DNA from 3 places in the Bacillus sp. 05T21 genome. Region 3 is predicted to be linked to each of the others. Evidence: riboswitches for the same ligand, from Rfam matches in the RefSeq annotation. Region 3 holds a riboswitch; each other region holds the start of a gene.
The links. A riboswitch is a leader RNA that binds a small molecule or an ion and turns the genes downstream of it on or off. The one in region 3 is predicted to bind cyclic di-AMP.

Region 1 (4,217 bases), on a different contig from region 3:
AAAATATTCTATTTGTTTGATATGAATCTCCCACCTTTCTAGACGCCTTAAGTAATTAGTTTATATATTGGAAGAAAGATAAACAGCTACTGTAAGGTTGGACTACAAAAACAGCTCAGGGCTGGTTTTAATGTACTTCTGTATTCTTTGATTACTTTGTAGATAGTATTTTTCATCAGTTCGAATATTGAATAAATTGCACACTAATTATTTCTCTATTTGCCCATCTAGAATAGGTCTCTTTTATTATTATTTATAACGTTTTTAAAATTAGCTTCTCTTTAACAATCTTTTTTCTCTGATGATTTATGTTTTACTCTATAAGAGAGTGCGGTAACTTGTTGGGAATATTTAAAACCCTTTTCAGATTTTTCGGAAACCCATTTCGAAACAGGTCTTAGTAAACTATTTATGCTGACAATAAGAATGGTTCCTGTTATAGCTATAAGTAAATAGCCGCTACCTGCTAATGTTCCTACAGCCGCAGAACACCATAAGGTTGCTGCGGTATCCAGTCCTCGAACTGTCAAGCCATCTTTCATAATAACTCCAGCACCTAAAAAACCAATCCCGCTTACAATTTGAGAAGCTATTCTTGTAGGTGTATTATCGGTTGGAGTGAGTACACTTAATAGTACAAAAAGTGCAGCACCTACGGAAACAAGTATATTTGTACGTAATCCAGCAATGCAATTGTGCCATTGACGTTCTAATCCAATTATTGCTCCAACAAGTATTGCTACAAGTAACCTAAGTAGAATGTCTAGTTCCATATTTCTGTCTCCTTAATTTCCATCCTTAATGATCATCATGCTCTAAATTGACTTGTTGTAATGGAATCACCTTTGTTTTTTTTATAATTTTATAGCCGAACCAAAATACAAGAAACAGCAGTAAACCAATATAAGTAGCAAGTACTTCATACCAATCGACATGTGACCCTATAAAGACTGAATAATTCTGTCCTAATATAATAATAGTACATATTACAAAAGCCAAAATAGGACCGATAGGATACCACTTTGCTTGATACGGGAGCTTATTTAAATTCTTTTGTTGATGTAAAAAAGCCTGACGAAAACGATAATGGCTTATAGCAATCCCTAACCATGCAATAAATCCACAAAGTCCCGAAGCATTCAAAAGCCATATAAACGCTTGCCCTTCTCCAAATAAAGAAGCTGCAAACGCTACGATTGCCACAGCCGTTGTCATAAGTAATGCATTAATAGGAACACCTTGTTTATTTACTTTTTTTAAGCACTTTGGAGCTTTCCCTTCTCTTGCCATTACCCATAACATTCGGGTTGCAACATACATTCCGGAATTACCAGCTGATAGAACAGATACCAAGATAACTGCATTCATAATAGAAGCTGCAAATGCAAACCCAATTTTCTCAAATACTAGTGTGAAGGGACTCATTGTAATATTACTAATATCATTGTTAACTAGATTCGGATCTGTGTAGGGAACTATGACTCCAATTACGCAAATGGTAAGTATGTAAAATAAGAGAATTCTCCAAAAGATTTGCCGCACAGCTTTTGGAATATGCTTTTCAGGTGCTTTACTTTCTCCAGCTACAATTCCGACCATTTCTGTACCTTGAAAGGAAAACCCCGCAATCATAAACACACTAAGAATAGAAAGAAAACCTCCATGAAACGGTGCGTCTCCAATTGTTAGATTGTGAAATCCAATAGGATTTCCTTTGAAAATTCCAAATATCGTGGCTATTCCTAACATAATAAACACGACTATAGTAATAACTTTTACAAGTGAAAGCCAAAACTCCATTTCTCCATAATGTTTCACTGAAAGAATATTAATTCCAAACATAAACAGTATGAATAACGCACTCCACAGAATAGATGGACTGTATGGAAACCAATATTTCATAAGAATAGCTCCTGATGAAATTTCAACTGCAAGAGTAATAGTCCAGCTAAACCAGTAATTCCAACCAATCGCAAAACCAAATGCAGGATCTACAAATTTAGAAGCATACGTACTAAAAGAACCAGATGTAGGCATATACGCTGCCATTTCTCCCAAGCTGGTCATCAACAGGTAAACAATACACCCCATCAACAAATAAGCTATAATTGCTCCACCAGGTCCTGCTGTATGAATCGTATTTCCGCTTGCTATAAATAACCCCGTCCCAATGCTTCCACCTATAGAAATCATTGTTAAATGTCGCAGCCCTAATTCTCTTCTTAATTCAGAAGGTCGGGAATTAGAAGAAAAAGAAAAAAGTGAATTTTTCGTTTTTATGGGTGTCTCTTTCAAGTATCTCATCCTTTTTTTGAATTATTTTCCAGAAAAAGAGTATAAAAAAAGACACCAAAGTTCACCCAGTGTTTTTAAAAATCACCATAGTATCCCCTCTCGAAACGCTTACGAGGTTAGCTGTCGGATTCGGGCCTTGAGAATAGCCCTACCTTCATTTAAGAAGGATTCACCCCAAGTGCAATCGCACAAAATTTGGTTCCCCCGCTCCATATGGATTCAGCGAATAGTGATATGAATTTATGTACAATATATTACTCCTATGCCCTCTTGTTTGTAAACAAGAAAATTAACGTTTTTTTCAGGGGAGGGATTTTTCGCGCTGTACACTTTATTTATAATTTGAATTCTTAAATTAAGTTACATACTTTAAAAAAAGTGAGAATTACAAGTATAGTAATACATGAAGAAGAGTTTGAATTAAATAAAAATACTATGCCTCATTTTTATTAGGTCTATTATCTACTAGTGTCTTTACTACTTTTAATTACATTGACTGCTGATAAGTGGTGTTCTGGTAACTAAGTTCTATTAATGATCCAAAAGGATTTATGAAATAAAAAGATGAATATTTATTTATATACAAATTCTATCTAAAGAAAGGTGATAAGAAGAAATGGAATATCTAACAGTCCCTGAGCTTTTTTTCTTACTATCTGTAGATGATGATACTCAAACTATACAACCTCCTTTACAATCAAATATAGAAATGTTCATTACAATAAGCATATTGCTAGAGCTTTACCTTCAAAAGTATATTTATATAGATCATGAATTTATTGTACATAGGACTAGTAAATCATCTGATATCCCTTATTTACAATATACCTTAGATTTAACAAAACACTTAGACGACAATCACAATTTCAGAATATGGATACTAACAATTTGCGGAAAACAACGATCAAGTCACAAACTATACAATTCTGTTTTAGATTATATACAACGAAAAAAGCAAATAAAAGTAATTGAAAAACGAATATTAAGTTTATCATTTCAAAAACGTTATATATGTCTTCAAACCAAAGAACAAACCCCTACCTTCTTACGAAAAAGAGCTTCAAAAAGAGGAAAACAATACTTATCTATGTTAATCCTTTTCCTAGCTATGGATTTAAACGAACTTTTAAAAGATACAATGTTTCAAAATGATTATGAATATCTAATTCAATTATAAGAATACAATAAACAATTATCTGAAATTAAATTCATACAAAAGCTAATAACAAACATTAAAAAAACTTTGCCTACCCTTTCGATATGGAAAAATGACCCATTTTCAGGTATGTAAAAAAAGTAAACCTCTGATTTAAATAATCAGAGGTTTCTTATAGTTCACATAACCCATCATTATCAGTAGTCAACGATGTGTAAAATTTATTTTTGCGAATACGGCTCACTTTTTTCGTTTTGGGGGAACTTAAGAATCTTAACTTGATAGCGATGTGGTGCTACCCCATCGCTATCAAGCTAAGCTCATGTAACGTCAACGATAAGCGAGATTGTTTCTTTTTTTCGAAATCCTATATGTAGGTGCTTTAAAGATTTGCATACGAAATAAACCCTAACGGGTTTCATTTTTTGAATTAAGCCGCTTGATTATCAGACATGGCACAATTGTAAACGACACCTAATATATCAAAGACTGTTTTCTTCTCATATCGATGAGATTTTCTCCCGTTTTGCTGTAGGAGGTTAAACAGGCGAATTAGAATCTTTGATAGCTCTTGGGTGTCTTTCTGTATAGCTTGGAAAAGAAGAAGAAAGTAATCTTTAATCATATATATGGCCTTATATTCACTCAGTTCTCGTTTCTTTTTTATAAGAAGTAATTGCCGCATTTGAAACATGATAGAAGAACAGAGTAGAATGGCAATCAATTGTCCATACAAATGGCACTCCCATCTTTCTGATTTTATCTT
Region 2 (4,217 bases), on a different contig from region 3:
TGGAACTCCCCGTAATATGTATTTTCATCTTCAAGATGATCGAGTCGAAAGGGCCGGAAATCATTTTTTTGTAAGAAAGGGAACATATTTTGTTCATATCCACTTTTGAACGAAAATGGGAAAATAAATTGAAAAATAGCTGTTGATACATATTTTTCTTCGATCGTTTGTATTGCCTCCATTTATATTGTTTCCTTTCAATGTAAGCTATAGAAACAACATGCCCTAATCTGCTAAAAAATAACCAGAGGATTTTTATATAATTAAGAATGAAAATTCAGCTTATTTATTAGGCGACATGTATAATGTTATGTATACTAAAAGGAGTAGAATTGTGTTTTGAAAAGGGGGATGTATTATGCGTATTTTAGTATTAGGAGCTGGAGGCGTTGGAGGTTTTTTTGGTGGACGACTTGCCGAAAAGGGAGAAGATGTAACTTTTCTCGTACGTAGTAAACGGAAAGAACAATTAGAGGAAAAAGGTCTTGTTATCCGAAGTATTAACGGCGATTTTTCATTTCAACCGAAGCTAATAACGAAAGAAGATATTACCACTCCATTTGATGTGATTTTATTCTCAACAAAAGCGTATCACCTAAACGAGGCAATAACAGATTTGAAACCATTTGTAGGAGAGAATACAGTAATAATTCCAGTGTTAAATGGTATCGCTCATTTAACACTATTACAAAAGGAATTCGACGTGGAAAAAGTAATTGGCGGTTTATGCTTTATCGAGACGACGTTAAACGATCAAGGAGAAATTGTACAAACTAGTGTTGCCAACAGACTTGTATTTGGGGAAATTAAGCCTCAAGATTCAGAGAGAATAAAGCTTATTTCTAAAACATTTGCAGATACAAAAGCTAGTTTTGTTTTAAGTGAAAATATTGTGCAAGATATGTGGCATAAATATTTATTTATCACCGTAATGTCAGGTGTGACAACATTAATGCGTGCGCCGATAGGACCGATTCGCGAGAGTGATGGAGGCCGAGAATTTATTAGAAACTTATTTGAAGAATCAGTGCAAATCATGAAATCTATGGGGGCTCCAGTTAAGGACAATATCGTCCAGGAACATATGAAAACGATTGATAAAATTTCGTATGATATGAAGTCATCTATGCAGCGTGATATGGAAAAAGGCTCGCTCATTGAAGGGAAATACTTGCAAGGGTATTTACTTGATTTAGCAGAACAGTTTTCGATAGATACTCCTTTGTTAGGAGCTGTGCATCAAAATTTAAAGGTATATGAAAAAATGATTTTAAATAAAGAAATGGTATGAAAAAGAGTAAAGGATAGCAAAATATAAATGTTGCTATCCTTTTTTTGTTTCTTTTTGACAATTTATTCGTTTCTTTTCGGTTTATCTGTCGTATTTCGTTCTCTTTCACGTTTACCATATAGCTGATTAATTTCATTTGCTACTGCATCTAAATATGAATCGGAAAAAAGTGGCTTCTTTTCTTTAGACATACGGGTCTCCTTTGTGGATTTTTAGTATTCATTATGTATATTTTTCAGTGGATTATGCGCAATCGTTTTAATTTTTTTCTTTTTAAAAATTTTTGTTTACTTTTTGAAAATAAAGGAGTATTATAATCCACAGTTTCAATTTTCTAAATCGCTGAAGCCGCATGGTGCGGGGGACCCGTTCTTATGGATTAGTACATAATCCAATGGGGTGAATCCTTGAAAAAGGTAGGGCTACTCATAGGCCCGAATCCGACAGCTAACCTCGTAAGCGTTATATTGAGAAGGAAGGTGGAGCTTGTGCGACAAAAAAAATAATGTCTACAAGTCTATTTCATTATGGCTTGTAGACATTTTTTGTTTTCTGAAGAAATAGTTTATCCGCTGTAATTAGCAGAAAAATTCGTGCAAAATTATTGGAGAGTGGACAGCGTTGGTTTCATCTATCAAAAGGTTTTTAATTGGAAGGCCGTTAAAATCAACTGAGTTAGGAGAGCAAAAGCTTAATAAAACGAAGGCGCTAGCAATTTTATCTTCTGACGCATTGTCATCGGTTGCATACGGACCAGAGCAAATTTTAATTGCTTTAGCAGGTCTTGGAGCAGTAGCTTATTGGTATTCCATTCCGATTGCTATTGGGGTATTAGTATTATTGACAGCTCTTATTTTATCTTATCGACAAATTATTTTTGCTTACCCTCATGGCGGCGGGGCATATGTTGTATCAAAAGAGAATTTAGGGATGAATCCAGGCTTAATAGCAGGAGGATCTTTATTAGTTGATTACATTTTAACGGTTGCAGTAAGTGTATCTGCGGGTACAGATGCGCTCACATCTGCTTTTCCTAGCTTACATGCACATAATGTAATCATTGCGATTATATTTGTCATATTGATTACCATCTTAAATTTAAGAGGCGTAACGGAATCAGCTTCCGTTTTAGCATATCCTGTTTATTTATTCGTTTTAGCACTATTTATATTAATTGGTGTAGGGATATACAATATTTTAACGGGACACGTTTCGCAGGCTTTGCATTCGCCAATTGGAACGCCAGTTGCAGGAATTAGTTTGTTCTTACTGTTACGAGCATTTGCTTCAGGAAGCTCTGCTTTAACGGGTGTTGAGGCGATATCTAACGCAATTCCAAACTTTAAAGATCCTGCACCTAACAATGCAGCGAAAACATTGCTTGCAATGGGTGCATTACTTGCAGTTTTATTTTCTGGAATTGTCTTTTTAGCTTATTATTACGGAATTAATCCAAGTAAGGAAGTAACAGTCGTTTCACAAATTGCTGAACAAACTTTTGGACGTAATTTCATGTACTATTTCATACAAGGTACAACAGCTTTAATATTAATTCTTGCGGCTAACACAGGTTATTCTGCATTTCCGCTATTAGCGGTTAATCTTGCAAAAGACAAGTTCATACCGAGAATGTTTACGATTAGAGGAGACCGCCTAGGTTATTCAAACGGTATTATTATACTTGGGATTTCTTCGATTATTTTAATTGTAGCTTTTCAGGGGAAAACAGAACACTTGATTCCGCTATATGCAGTAGGGGTATTTATTCCGTTTACACTTTCTCAAACTGGAATGGTACTAAAATGGCTTCGTGAAAAGCCTGAAGGATGGGCTTTAAGATTAACGCTTAATTTAATTGGTGCAGTCATTAGTTTTATCGTAATGAGTATGTTCTTTTTAACTAAATTCGCACAAGTTTGGTCGATCCTTATTTTCTTACCTGCCATTATCTTCTTGTTCCATCGAATAAAGAAGCATTATGATGCAGTGGGGGATCAATTAAGTTTAAAAACTTGTGAACCACTTGTTCCGATTGAAGGGAATGTAATTGTCGTTCCTGTAGCTGGTATGACTCATGTAGTAGAAAATTCATTGAACTATGCTAAGGCTCTTTCTGCAGATCAAGTTATCGCTGTATATGTTGCTTTTGACAGAGAAGAGGAAAAGAAATTTGAAGAGAAATGGGAGAAGTGGCAACCTGAAGTAAGGCTTGTTACATTACATTCTCATTATAGAAGCATTATTCAGCCGCTTACAAAATTTATTGACACAGTGCAATATAAAGCGAGTGAATCAAATTACCGAGTTACGGTCGTTATACCACAGTTTATTCCGAAAAAAGGTTGGCATAACATTCTTCATAATCAGTCTAGTTTACTCATTCGTGCGTATTTACTCTATAAAAGAAATGTTGTTATTACGACAGTACCGTATCATTTGAAAAAGTAAGGAAATTTTTTAAGGATAACTTCACGAAAGTGAAGTTATCCTTTTTGTGTATATGCTATGCATAATTGCATATGGATCCGAAAAGTATATTAGTATAATTTTAATGATTATGAATATGTAGTGTTTCCTGTTGTGGTATATAGATAGTTTAATCGAGAAAGTGAATTGAATTTTATTTTGGGATAAGGACATGAGATCTTGAAAATAAAGGGAATTAAAATACTTCTTTACGTTATATAAATAGCTGTGTTTAAATGACCTTACAGTACAAAACTTACATGAAAACAAAACGAAATTTCATACTTTCATACGTTAATTGGTTTAAAATGAATAATATTTTCATGTAATATATTCACTGTGTGAATGTGGAAATCGCAATAAAATAGAAAATTTATACAGTTTTATTCATACTAAGCACATATGAAAAGTTATGAAGTGTTTTATAACAATAAGTAAGTACTGTAGAAAAAAGTTAGAA
Region 3 (4,217 bases):
CTGTTGTAACACCGAATGTTCCTGAAGCAGAAGTGTTAACTGGAATGGAGATTCATAATGTAGAAGATAGTAAGGAAGCTGCAAAAGTATTGCATGAATTAGGAGCTAAATATGTTCTTATGAAGGGCGGACATGCAGAATATCAAGGTAATGAAGTAATTGATTTACTCTTTGATGGAGAAGAGTTTATTGAATTTAGAAGCGAGCGAATTCCTTCGAAGCAAACGCACGGAAGCGGGTGTACATTTGCTTCAGCGGTTACAGCAGGACTTGCGAAAGGCTACTTGATGGAAGATGCGGTTCAAGAAGCAAAACGATTTATTAGTATAGCGATTGAAGAGCCGTTGAATATTGGAAGTGGTCATGGGCCGACGAATCATTTTGCGTATAAATTGAATAAAGCGCGTGCATAAGTGAAAATTCAACCAGTGGGGCTATATCCTCACTGGTTATTAAGGTTAATGATTAATAGAAGTTTAATATATGGTAGTGAATTTGATTTAGTTATCTTGTTTAAATGCGTCCTTTTAGATAAATAAAATATATAAAAGGTGTGATGATATTAATATGAAAAATATAAGGTATGGAATCATAGCTTTCTTATTATTACTTAAGTATTTACTATAAATTAATAACAAACAAGAAATTAAAAAAATGATTTCTAGTGTAGTACGGAATTCAGTATAACTAGTAATAGTAACTAAAATCGCTAGAATTAAAAGTAACGAATTACCTAGAATGTTTATTATTTTAATAAAATTATTCTTTTTATCCTCGGTCATATAGCATCCTCGTTTCACGTTTAATTTTTAATCATTTCTTTATTTAGTATTATTACAATACGACTCATGAAAATTCCTATTGAATATAAATATTTATAATGTCTAGCAACAATGAAAAATCCACCTTAAGGATTTTTCATTGTTTACTTTTTCCAAATACAGGAGTAATATATCAGCCAGAATACATTTTTTGTAATACGCTGAGTCCAAATGTATGGAGCGGAGGAACCAATTTGTGCGTCGTCACTAGGGGTGAATCTTTCAATGTTGAAAGTAGGGCTACTCTCAAAGTCCGAATCCGACAGCTAACTTCGTAAGCGTCTTGAGAGAGGGCGGTGCCATGATGGATATATCACTTCGTCGGTCTGATTAGTATAGGAGAATATCAATCTATGTTTGAGTTCTTTTATGCTAAGGAGGATGAGGTACATGGAATTAACGCTTATTTGCGTTGGAGAAAAAAACAAGGTAAAGAGTTTAAGAGAGCTAGTAGCATTTCAGCATGAGTTAATTATTTTTACAGCCAATGAAGAGATAGCGGCTGAAGTTAGAGAGTATGGGTTTGAATCAGCTTATAGCTGTAATAAGGAGAAGGATTTTACTAGTATTTGCACACGTATTAAGAAGGTGATTTTACTAGGGGATGAGCTTCCGATAGTTAGTTTCTTCACAGAACACATTCGTTTTTCTTTTCAAGCGCCTATTACTGTTGTTACAAAGAATAAACGATATCCGGCCAGGCTCTATGAAACAATTGGAGCTAAATTTGTAGTGTTTACGAACTGTGATAATATTTCTTTTTTATTTTTTGAATAAGGTGGGGGAAATGAAGATGAAAGTGTTGTTACTAGGAGATATAGCGAATCGTTGGGCGATATCGGTAGAGCGAGTTCACGAATTGGTAGTGCTCGATCCTCTTTTTCCAGGGCCATATATTATATTACCATCAAAAGATGTTTTGTATTTAGAGGCGGATATTACCGAATATGAGCAGTTACATGCAGAATTATCACAAGTTTATATTCGAGGGAGAAATTTGCGTGCTTTTTTGCGTGGAGAATAAAGGTTGAATGAAAAAAGAGCGAATGCTGAGTGCAACAAGCTATGCACTTCACGTCATTCGCTCTTTTTATTTCATATTTAAAAGATCATTTCTATGAAAAAAAAAGAAAACACAAGAAAATAGATGAAAGAATATTAATAATAAGCAATGTAAGCGTTTAAATGGCGGAATTTTTTCTTATTTTAAGTAATTTGCCTCTTTACAAGTTAAATTTAGAGGAGTATATTTACTCTCATAAATCATTCATGAAATTTCCAAAAAAAACCTAAAATCGCTGAGTTCCAGAAATGGAGCGGGGGAACCAATTTTGTGCATCGTCACTTGGGGTGAATCTTTCAGTTTTGAAAGTAGGGCTACTCTTTAGGCCCGAATCCGACAGCTAACCTCGTAAGCGTTTAGAGAGGAGGTTTACTTTGTGTTGTTCGTTTCGAACACTAAGTAGAGCTTAGTGTTCTTTTTTTGATAACTATATGGTAAAATTTAACAAAAAGTGAGGGGTAGTTATGTTAGATGTCGTAATGATCGGTATTTTTGTTGGGTTAGTCGCATCGATGGCAAGTCTTGCAAGTTGGTCAGATAAAGTTGTGAAAGAAGGGAAGCAATCATGATGATTGCCTTATCGGTTATTGTTGCAGCGATTACGGTGTACTTAGTGTACGCATTATTAAATCCAGAAAAGTTTTAATTAGGGGGAATCATTCATTATGATTTGGGTTGCAGTCGTTATTACAATGCTCTTGTTTATTCTAGTAGCAAAGCCAACGGGGATTTATTTAGAAAAAGCTTTTCAAGGTAGCAAAACGCTAGATAAAGTATTTGGGCCTTTTGAAAAACTTATTTTTAAAATTACGGGTGTAAAAGCATACAATCAAACGTGGAAACAGTACGCATTATCATTAGTTTTACTCAATGGATTTATGATTGTTGTCGTATATTTCATTTTCAGATTACAAGGTGTGCTGCCGCTAAATCCAGCGCATATTGAAGGAATGGAGCCTACACTCGCTTTTAATACGGCAATTAGTTTTATGGCTGATACAAACTTACAGCATTATAGCGGTGAAAATGGTTTATCTTATTTATCACAATTAGTCGGAATTACATTTTTAATGTTTGCGGCACCAGCAACGACGTTAGCGCTCGTTATGGCTTTTATAAGAGGACTCGCTGGAAAAGAACTCGGTAACTTTTTCGTTGATTTTACGAGAGCATTAACGAGAGTTTTTCTTCCTATCGCATTTATTGCGGCGTTAGTCTTTGTCGCACTTGGTGTACCACAAACGTTAGATGGAGCAGTTACAGCACAAACAATTGATGGTGCGAAGCAAAGTATTTTACGTGGTCCAGTTGCATCATTCGTTTCAATTAAGGAACTTGGAAATAACGGCGGTGGATTTTTCGGGGCAAACTCTACACATCCTTTTGAAAATCCAGGGCAAATGAGTAATATTTTGCAAATGATGCTTATGATGTTATTGCCAACAGCACTTCCATTTACGTACGGACGAATGGTAGGAAATAAAAAACAAGGTCGTATCCTTTTCGTTTCACTATTCATGGTATTTTTACTAGGATTTATAACGATTACAACATCTGAATTACATGGAAATCCAGTATTGAACCAAACGGGTATCCAGCATGTGCAAGGAAGCACAGAAGGAAAAGAAGTACGATTTGGAACAGTATTTTCTTCACTATACGCAACAGTAACGACAGCCGCTGAAACAGGGGCCGTGAATACGATGCATGATACGTTAACACCGATTGGCGGGCTAGTACCACTCGTAAATATGATGTTAAATACAGTATACGGCGGTGTTGGAGCAGGCTTTGTTAACATTATCATGTATGCAATTATTGCAGTCTTTATATCTGGGTTAATGGTTGGACGGACACCAGAGTTTTTAGGTAAGAAAATTGAAGGGAAGGAAATGAAATTAATTGCGGTAACGATATTATTTCATCCATTGCTTATTTTAGGATTTTCGGCATTAGCTCTTTCAACAAGTTTAGGAACGGATGCAATTTCTCATTCCGGTTTCCACGGTTTAACGCAAGTTGTTTATGAGTATACATCATCAGCTGCGAATAACGGATCTGGATTTGAAGGATTGAGGGATAATACACCGTTTTGGAATATTACGACTGGTTTAGTTATGTTTTTAGGACGCTATTTCAGTTTAATTACGATGCTAGCTGTTGCAGCTTCACTGAAAGAGAAGACGGTAGTACCAGAAACAGTCGGAACGTTCCGTACAGATAATGGTTTATTTGGAGGGATATTTATCGGAACAATTGTAATTGTTGGTGCGTTAACATTCTTCCCGATGTTAGTACTCGGCCCAATTGCAGAATTTCTTACATTGAAGTAA

Region 1: it holds a riboswitch for cyclic di-AMP, as region 3 does, so the genes downstream of both, AC1DKZ_RS26965 (amino acid permease) here and AC1DKZ_RS21865 (SipW-dependent-type signal peptide-containing protein) in region 3, are expected to answer to the same signal.
Region 2: it holds a riboswitch for cyclic di-AMP, as region 3 does, so the genes downstream of both, AC1DKZ_RS12430 (APC family permease) here and AC1DKZ_RS21865 (SipW-dependent-type signal peptide-containing protein) in region 3, are expected to answer to the same signal.

The regions. Positions count from the first base shown of each region.
Region 1 is NZ_JBFTMD010000025.1:65,890-70,106, forward strand. It holds gene AC1DKZ_RS26960 (MgtC/SapB family protein) at 282-773, opposite strand; gene AC1DKZ_RS26965 (amino acid permease) at 799-2,295, opposite strand; cyclic di-AMP (ydaO/yuaA leader) riboswitch at 2,385-2,530, opposite strand; gene AC1DKZ_RS26970 (hypothetical protein) at 2,912-3,472, shown strand; partial or broken gene AC1DKZ_RS26975 (transposase) at 3,882-4,217, opposite strand, start outside.
Region 2 is NZ_JBFTMD010000005.1:46,840-51,056, forward strand. It holds gene AC1DKZ_RS12415 (hypothetical protein) at 1-182, opposite strand, end outside; gene panE (2-dehydropantoate 2-reductase) at 359-1,291, shown strand; gene AC1DKZ_RS12425 (hypothetical protein) at 1,354-1,482, opposite strand; cyclic di-AMP (ydaO/yuaA leader) riboswitch at 1,622-1,768, shown strand; gene AC1DKZ_RS12430 (APC family permease) at 1,913-3,739, shown strand.
Region 3 is NZ_JBFTMD010000015.1:13,067-17,283, forward strand. It holds gene thiD (bifunctional hydroxymethylpyrimidine kinase/phosphomethylpyrimidine kinase) at 1-413, shown strand, start outside; cyclic di-AMP (ydaO/yuaA leader) riboswitch at 971-1,118, shown strand; gene AC1DKZ_RS21855 (hypothetical protein) at 1,212-1,598, shown strand; gene AC1DKZ_RS21860 (hypothetical protein) at 1,615-1,845, shown strand; cyclic di-AMP (ydaO/yuaA leader) riboswitch at 2,108-2,253, shown strand; gene AC1DKZ_RS21865 (SipW-dependent-type signal peptide-containing protein) at 2,349-2,453, shown strand; gene kdpF (K(+)-transporting ATPase subunit F) at 2,450-2,530, shown strand; gene kdpA (potassium-transporting ATPase subunit KdpA) at 2,550-4,217, shown strand.